Regions from separate parts of the Bacillus sp. ISL-75 genome, predicted to be linked through region 4. Evidence: riboswitches for the same ligand, from Rfam matches in the RefSeq annotation. Region 4 holds a riboswitch; each other region holds the start of a gene.
The links. A riboswitch is a leader RNA that binds a small molecule or an ion and turns the genes downstream of it on or off. The one in region 4 is predicted to bind cobalamin.
Positions count from the first base shown of each region.

Region 1 (2,203 bases), on a different contig from region 4:
TGGGAAAAAGTAAAAAATGCGTATTTATTATATCACGGTAGATCTATGCCTTCTAAATTTAACAAACCTGTATGCTGATTAACGGAATTAGGATATGAATAGAAAGCAAATGAATTGTGTGCAATTCCGGAAGTTTATTACCAAAATCCTCTCTCAATAAATGGCCAGAATATCAAACAGGAACTAATAAGTAAAATTATTTCATTTTTATAAAAATTGAATATATTTCAACAATTATCCTATAATAAAGAGGAAATATATTAAGCTTTGGCTCAAATTGAAAAGATGGCTTCACCCTTAGTTTTGCTAACATAAGATGAAGCATCTTAACTTCAAGATATACATAAGTACTAACTTGCTAGAATGGAATATAATTACTTTTAATTAGGAGGCAATCATGGGAAGATTAGTTCATTTCGAAATTCATGTCAATGACATGGAACGGGCAAAGAAGTTTTATGGAGAGGTATTCGGATGGTCATTTCAAGATTGGAGTGAGTATGCAGGAATGCCATACTTTGGAGCAGTGACTGGCGATGAGAATGAACCTGGGATCAATGGTGCTTTGATGCAGCGGCAAAGTGCTCCACCGGAAGCAAACCAAGCTTTGAATGCATTTGCTTGTACAATGGGAGTGGAAAATTACGATGTAACGGAAGCTAAAATTATTGAGAATGGCGGCAAGGTCGCAATGGCCAAATATGCCCTGCCTGGAATGGCGTGGCAAGGATACTATATTGATACCGAAGGCAATATATTCGGAATTCATCAACCCGATGCGAATGCAAAATAGAACCCATGATATGTGATATCAGAGAATCCTAAGGTGAGCGAGAGAACTCTCATCATGCTGAATACTTTTCAGAAAATTATGTACTTCATATTATTAATATGCTATAGTTAGTGAAAATTACATATCGTGTAAGAATTGGTGCCAAGCTAAGGCTTGGCTTAATAGGGAAGAACGGTGTAATTCCGTCGCTGTCCCGCAACTGTAAATCGGAGTGAATCACAAATACCACTGTCAAATGATGGGAAGGTGTGAGGAGCCATGATGATAAGCCAGGAGACCTGCCAATTTCCAGTACACACCAAATACCTACGTGGAAATAGGTGGTGACATTCATTTGTACGACAAACGAGTTATGAGTAGCTATGTTTATGCATGTTTTTTAAGCAAACTTTAACTTGATTGTAAAGCCATTTCCATTTTGTGGAGATGGCTTTTTCGTATTTGGGAATTTGTAATCTAAAAAAGGAGAAATGATAAATGAATTTAGTAAGTACTGCTATTGGTTACCCGTACATTGGTGATAATCGGGAGTGGAAACGTTGTTTAGAATCTTTTTGGAAGGGTGCGATATCAGAGGAGCAATTTATTTTCGAGATGAAAGCGACTCGCTTGAATAATTTGAAGCGCCAGCAATCATTAGGCTTAGAGTTACTAACAGTTGGGGACTTTACCCTTTATGACCGTATGCTTGACCATGCGGCAATGTTCGGATTGATTCCAAATCGTTATAAGTGGACAGGTAGTGAAGTCGATCTAACCACTTATTACGAAATGGCCCGTGGGGCAAGCCATGTTGTGGCTTGTGAGATGACAAAGTGGTTTAACACCAACTATCACTACATCGTACCTGAGTATGAAGGTAAGTCATTACAATTAACCAAAAACTACATTTTAGATTATTTTGTAGAAGCCAAAGAGGAATTAGGACTTATTACAAAGCCTACAATAATCGGTCCTTTTACTTTTGTTAGTTTAGCGAAAGGATACGATGCCAAAACCAAAGCACTGTTTATTTTGAAACTTTTACCGCTATATGCACAAGTATTCCAACAGCTTGTAGAGGCTGGGGCACAGTGGATTCAAGTGGAAGAACCAGCACTAACCCTTTCACTAACAGCAGATGATGTAAAACTAGTGCAAGAAATTTACAAGCAATTAGCAGAAGAAGTACCGGCTGCACAAATCATGTTGCAAACCTATTTTGAAGGACTATCAGCGTATGAAGAGCTGTCTCAATTACCTGTTGCAGGGATTGGTCTTGATTTCATACATGGTGTCGAAGAGAATATGGCTTCACTTCGAAAACTCGGCTTCCCACAAGACAAAGTATTAGGAATTGGTATAGTAAATGGACGGGATATTTGGCGGGCAAATTTGGCTGAAAAAGCATTCAATACAAAAGCTGTTTTA
Region 1 covers NZ_JAGGQX010000020.1:61,299-63,501, forward strand. The annotation lists gene J7E63_RS09565 (VOC family protein) at 398-793, shown strand; cobalamin riboswitch at 913-1,093, shown strand; gene metE (5-methyltetrahydropteroyltriglutamate--homocysteine S-methyltransferase) at 1,271-2,203, shown strand, end outside.
Region 1: it holds a riboswitch for cobalamin, as region 4 does, so the genes downstream of both, metE (5-methyltetrahydropteroyltriglutamate--homocysteine S-methyltransferase) here and J7E63_RS13880 (ribonucleoside-diphosphate reductase subunit alpha) in region 4, are expected to answer to the same signal.

Region 2 (2,203 bases), on a different contig from region 4:
AGCTTCCATGATCTGCCGTGTTCTTCTCCCGCTTTTTGGATTATATAAGGCAATCACAAAATCAGCTTGAGCGGCCGCTTCGATTCGTTTCTCGATTATGCTCCAAGGTGTCAAATGGTCACTTAAGCTGATCGTACAGGCATCATGCATAACCGGCGCGCCTAATAAAGCAGCACAGGAGTTAATGGCAGAAATACCAGGGACCACCTCCACTTCTACCCCTGAGTCTTTTTTCCAGCCTTTTTCGATTAGCACTTCGTAAACCAGTCCTGCCATTCCATATACACCGGCATCACCGCTCGAAATGACGGCTACCGTGTTACCGAGTTCTGCCTGTTTCACTGCCTCCTGGGCCCGGCTCACTTCTTCTGTCATTCCTGTGCTGATGATTTGCTTTCCACCTATTAATCCCTTGATTAAATCAACGTAGGTTTTGTAGCCGATGATGATATCACTTTCTTGGATGGCTTCTTTTGCCCGTCCGGTGATATGTTTTTCATCACCAGGGCCAAAACCAATAACCAATAATTTGCCTTTCACACTATTACGCCACCTTCCAAAATTTCAAACTAGAATCCAGCTACTATCCGCTGTTAAATCTTTTCTTTAACCGCTTTTTGTACTCCTGCGATACATTCCGACCCTTCTGTCTGTATGAATCCTTCTTCGGAATATTGATAGATCGCATGCTCCTGAAGGCAATGACCTTCCGCCAGATGACGCCTTACAATCGTAGTTCCCACTTCTGACGTCACGTTTTTATACCAGGTCCCATCTGGATAAACAATAGCAACGGGAGCGTCCTTACATCTCCCATTGCATCTCGTTCTTGTTGTATGTACGAGTGAATCTAAGTTTAAATTGGTGATTTCATTCCGAATCGCTTGTGTCGCTTCCTCCCCACCCTTTCTCATACAGCTGCTGCCGTTGCAAATGAAAACATGGTGTTTCGTCCCTTGTAAATTCCAAGTAGTCATGTCACACTCTCCTTTTCGTTTTTTACGTAAAAAAAGCACCCCTATGGACATAGGGGTGCAGAATATATACACACAAAAAAATAGCGATGTATGTTCAGCACTTCTACCTATGTTCCCGTAGGTTGATGGAAGTTATTAGGTAAAGGCAGGTCTCCTGACTTAGGTTCATCATTCATTGCGTCTTCCCGAATTCCTTCAGTGACATCTGCAATGAACTCCCCATACAGTGGCGGGTACCGTGACGGATTTAAACCGTACTTCCCTATTAAGCACATATTCGTGCACCTATCCTAATCTATTCAATTGTTAAAAAGGCTTGTTCCTTCTAAAGCTAAACTATGCGAATTAAAAATGATTTAGAATCATCCAAACGAAAAAATCCGTTCAACATTAGTTGAACGGATAAAACGTCAGAACAAAGAAAGTTAATAAATAATCCTTTTTGTCCAAACGTTCCATCTTCTCAACCCCCGAAGAAATCGAAACATTAAAAGTTAAGACAGGTCTCCTGACTTGTGTTTCTTCCTACTTTAGACCCTTCCCGAATCGTCAATAAAATAAACGCTCCGGTGGTTTGTCTATTTCGTCCACACTTACAGTTGCGGGGACAGTTCTGGCCTTTCACCAGATTCCCTATTAAGCCCTAAGGCATCTTAACTAATTGTTAACAAATTCATATGTAATTTTAAGAGATATTAATTATACTAGTCTAACAAATAGAATATTTCAAGTGCTTTTTTAATTGGTGTTAGAATTGATCCTTCCTCTATAGATATTTCATTTGTATGCCTAGCTATTTTTTATTCCTCCTTGTTACATGACAAATGATTCATTTTAGAAGTAGCTGTAATTTTTAGATTCCTTTGTTTATAATAATAATCTTTTATTTAATCTAGGAGTATACATGACCAAGAATCCAGAACGCCCAAAAGTGTATAGAATGAAAGCCAGCCATAGGCCATGATTATGCCAGATAGGTGTTGCCGTAAATTGTATAAGGATATATAAGATCATTGCGTAAATCATAGAGTTTCGAACAGGAGCAATTTCAGTTGCACCTGTGAAGACACCATAAATGACAAGGCCAAAACACGCGGCAAAGGGGTAAAGGATAAGCCATGTTCCATATGTAGTTGAAAGTTCGATTACACTTGGTAGATTGGTAAAAAGCCCAATAATTTTTTCTTGAAATAATCCATATATACAAGCTATCACAAAAGCCGTAA
Region 2 covers NZ_JAGGQX010000037.1:34,936-37,138, forward strand. The annotation lists gene cobJ (precorrin-3B C(17)-methyltransferase) at 1-540, opposite strand, end outside; gene J7E63_RS15975 ((2Fe-2S) ferredoxin domain-containing protein) at 594-977, opposite strand; cobalamin riboswitch at 1,105-1,281, opposite strand; cobalamin riboswitch at 1,459-1,648, opposite strand; partial or broken gene J7E63_RS15980 (MATE family efflux transporter) at 1,845-2,203, opposite strand, start outside.
Region 2: it holds a riboswitch for cobalamin, as region 4 does, so the genes downstream of both, J7E63_RS15975 ((2Fe-2S) ferredoxin domain-containing protein) here and J7E63_RS13880 (ribonucleoside-diphosphate reductase subunit alpha) in region 4, are expected to answer to the same signal.

Region 3 (2,203 bases), on a different contig from region 4:
GCATTAGCTCAAAAGCTCGACTTACATCCAATGGTTTCCAAGAACACGGATCCAAATCGAACAGCTTTTACCGTAAGCATTGACCATAAATTTTCTACCACGGGCATTTCTGCATTTGAACGTTCAGCAACGGTGTTGAGTATGGTTGACCCGGAATCAAAAGCATCTGATTTTTTAAGACCAGGGCATATGTTTCCATTAATTGCTAAAAAAGGCGGAGTCTTGAGCAGAACAGGGCATACAGAAGCAGCTGTAGACCTTGCAATTTTATGCGGTGCCAAGCCTGCTGGTGTCATTTGTGAAATCATGAATGACGATGGCACGATGGCACGTGTCCCACAGCTGCGCAAAATTGCTGATAAGCTAAACATTAAAATGATAACGATTAAAGATTTAGTAGAATACCGAAACAACAAGGAAAATTTAGTTAAGCGGGAAGTTTAAAACAAATTTAGGAGGCATACTCATGGGTAATATTTTTGAAGGAAATTTAGTTGGCTCAGGATTAAAAGTTGGAATCGTGGTTGGACGTTTTAATGAATTCATTACAAGTAAACTATTAGGCGGTGCACAGGATGCACTTAAAAGACATGGCGTCAGTGAGACAGACGTAGATATTGCCTGGGTACCAGGTGCATTTGAGATTTCATTAATCGCCCAAAAAATGGCTAATAGTAAAAAATATGATGCAGTTATCACGCTTGGCACAGTCATTCGCGGCTCTACTCCTCATTTTGACTTTGTTTGTAATGAAGTGGCAAAAGGGGTTTCCGCAATTAATTTAAGTAGTGGTATTCCGGTTATTTTTGGTGTGTTAACCACGGATTCTATTGAACAGGCAATTGAGCGTGCTGGGACTAAGGCGGGTAATAAGGGATGGGATGCCGCTTCGGCTGCAATTGAAATGGCCAATTTGTGCAGAACGATTGAACTATAAAATTATAGCAAAAAAACATGTACAATTCATGTCAACTTTTCTATAATGAATTTAACAAAAAATATTTTTAAAAATTAGGTGCTAAAATCTTTTCGAGAGATTTTCAGCTTAAAAGGGAAGTTTGGTATAAGCCAACGCGGTCCCGCCACTGTAAATGAGAGCAACCTATATGGTGCCACTGTCGACTACGATGGGAAGGCATAGGAAGCGATGATCATGAGCCAGGAAACCTGCCTAATACTTGTGCGCCAATAAACCTACGAGGATGGGACGGTGTTGAAGGCTAGACTCCCTTTACTTATTGCTAGTAACCTGAATCTAATCATACCAACATCTCCATTACTTAGTGGAGATGTTTTTTGTTTTTATCCAAGCCATTTTGTTTTTGCACAAGAAGATTTATTTTTTGTTACATAATATTTATTACACTGAAAGTAGGGAGAAAAATGAAGAAATTGTATTCATTGCTGTTAGTAGTATTATTAACAGTAGGAGTTTTAGCAGGTTGTGCTGAAAAGAAAGACCAAGTTAAGGAAGAGAATAAATCCAGCGTTGAGAAGAAAACAGCGGAAATAACCTATCCAGTTACACTTACAGATGCTACCAAAACTAAAGTTATTATCGAAAAGAAACCTGAAAAGATCGTTTCATTAATTCCAAGTAATACAGAAATTGCATTTGCATTAGGACTTGACAAAGAAGTGGTGGGCGTGTCTGATTTCGATAATTATCCGGAAGCCGCGACGAAAAAAGAAAAAATCGGCGGACAGGAAATAAACTTAGAAAAAATCATTTCCTTAAAACCAGATTTAGTGCTAGCACATGCATCGTCTGCTCATAATTCTGAAGCAGGGCTTCAGCAGCTTAAAGATGCCGGAATTACCGTTTTGGTTGTTAATGATGCGCAAAATTTTGACCAAGTTTATGATTCCATTGATATGATTGGGAAAGCTACCGGTGAAACAGCGAAAGCCGATGAAATGATTACAGGGATGAAGGATAAATTGGCTGAAATTAAAGCAAAGGCTGGGGAAATAAAAGAAAAGAAAAAGGTATTAGTTGAGGTTTCACCGGCTCCAGAAATTTATACACCTGGAAAGAATACCTTTATGGATCAAATGCTAAGTTCGATTAATGCTGAAAACCTTGCAAATGATCAAGAAGGCTGGATTAAAATTGATCAAGAAGCGATGATTAAACGGAATCCTGATGTTATCGTCACAACATACGGGTACTATGTTAAAAATCCGGCAGAACAAGTTTTAA
Region 3 covers NZ_JAGGQX010000027.1:51,499-53,701, reverse strand. The annotation lists partial or broken gene ribB (3,4-dihydroxy-2-butanone-4-phosphate synthase) at 1-441, shown strand, start outside; gene ribH (6,7-dimethyl-8-ribityllumazine synthase) at 467-937, shown strand; cobalamin riboswitch at 997-1,189, shown strand; gene J7E63_RS12620 (ABC transporter substrate-binding protein) at 1,384-2,203, shown strand, end outside.
Region 3: it holds a riboswitch for cobalamin, as region 4 does, so the genes downstream of both, J7E63_RS12620 (ABC transporter substrate-binding protein) here and J7E63_RS13880 (ribonucleoside-diphosphate reductase subunit alpha) in region 4, are expected to answer to the same signal.

Region 4 (2,203 bases):
GGACATATTTTGAGCAATTTCTGTACATAAATTACTGCAGTAAATAGAAGTTCGGCCCGTACCCAATACATGCTTATTCGGATTTTGCCTGTTTACTTCATCACGATAGAACATGTATGGTGTTCCTGTTTCTAATTGAGCAACCATGATTCGTGTCATAATATCCATGGCACGGTAGGTTTTACGAGGAAGAAGCGGGTTACCTGCGGCCTCTTCATATTTCTCTGTAAAGAATTTAACATCCGTTTCATCATAAAAATCCTCAAGTCCTAGCAGGTTCCCTTTTTCATCCTTCCAGCCCATAAATTGTTTTACTTGATGGGGACAAAATGTATGCCACTGCCCAATACTTCTTCCATCCTCATCTTTCTCTTCTAATTTTTGCATAAACAGGTCTGGTATGGTGACACCCGTGAAAATGTCATGGGCCTTACGGCGTTCATCCCCATTATTGGTTTTTAAATCGAGAAAACCGTTCATGATATCTTTATGAAACAAATCTAGGTAAACCGCAATGGCACCTTGACGTTGACCTAACTGATCAACACTGACAGCTGTATTATTTAACAATTTAATCCATGGTACAATTCCGGAAGAGTTTCCTTTGAATTTCTTTATATCGGAACCAAGGGCACGAACTTTACCATAATAAATCCCTATACCTCCGCCATCCTTGCTTAGCCGAGCAATATCCCAATTATTTAAATAGATGCTATCAAGGGAATCATCTACTGTATCAATAAAGCAGGAGGAAAGCTGCCCAAAGCTTTTGCCTGCATTCGCTAAAGTGGGGGTAGCAACCGTCATATATAAATTACTAAGTGCCCAATACGCTTCCTTTACAAGTTGTAAGCGGATGGACTCCTTTTCATCCTTCATAATCGTCATGGCAATAATCATGAACCGCTCCTGCGGGAGTTCATATACATTTCTATTATGATCTTGAGCCAGATAGCGATCCGCTAGTAAAAATAACCCTATGTAATTAAATAATAAATCTTTATCTGGATTTATCTCTTTTGCTAGTTGCTCGATTTCATCTTTGCTATATAAGCTAAGTAAATTATGAGAATATATCCCGGTATCAGTCAATTCTTTTATTAACCTATAAAAATCTCCATATTTTAAAGAACGATTATAGCCTCGATTTTTTGCTGACTTTCTATATAATTCATTCAGATATAAACGGGCAGCGATAAATGTCCAATTTGGTTGGTCTATTGCAATTTGATTCACAGCATATAATAAAGCTTGGTGATTAGCTTCCCCCTCTGTTTCATCCAGTTTACTAATTTGCTCTTTAAGCTCCGTAGTATCTATCTGATATTTTTCTGAAACTTGATTAATAGATTCTAATACGTAATTAAATTCTGTTTGAATCTCCTTAGTTATCAATACATTTCCCCCTATAATAAAAAAATCCGCTCAACGGTAATTGAGCGGATGAAACGATACACTACAAAAGGAATAAAAAAATCCAATGCCTCCTGTCGCCACCGTTCATCTTCTCAATCCCCGAAGAAGTTGAAACATCTTAAGAAAGACAGGTCTCCTGACTCATGCTTCTTCCTACTTTGAACCCTTCCCATATAAGTACCTAATAGATTAGACATTTCTTATACAGTGGTTTGCTCATTTCGTCAGCATTTACAGTTGCGGGGGCAGTTCTGGATTTACACCAGATTCCCTATTAAGCCACAATGGCATCGTCTCTTAAGGCTAACACAATATATAGTTTGATTATTATTTATTGAAACAATATATAGTGAATCAATTAATTTAAATAATAGTATAGTCACCAAAATAATTCAAGTCTATTATTAAATAAAAATGAAACCTATCTGGCCTGAACCTTTTTTTAAAACACCAAGGATGTCACTGAACCTTTTGTATTCTATTTTGAATGCCATAAGTGAACGGTTTTGGCTGGGCTTTACTGAAGTTAACTAATGCATCAAGGTCAACGGGACCGACTTCTTTGTTTTCAGCTTGGATAAATACAGTAAATCCATCTCCGCCTCCAGAAAGAAAAATATTCGCTGTCACAGAATAGGATTTATTAGGATCCATTTCCGTGCCATCTGGAAGCTTGATGCTCACTACCCTTTGCCCTTCTGGTTTATTTGGATCCCAAGTATAGCTTAAGCCAGAAATCTGCAACATGTTCGTTTTTGTTGCCCCCCACTGCTGGTTGAGCAATTCT
Region 4 covers NZ_JAGGQX010000030.1:35,087-37,289, reverse strand. The annotation lists gene J7E63_RS13880 (ribonucleoside-diphosphate reductase subunit alpha) at 1-1,380, opposite strand, end outside; cobalamin riboswitch at 1,526-1,727, opposite strand; gene J7E63_RS13875 (bifunctional metallophosphatase/5'-nucleotidase) at 1,876-2,203, opposite strand, start outside.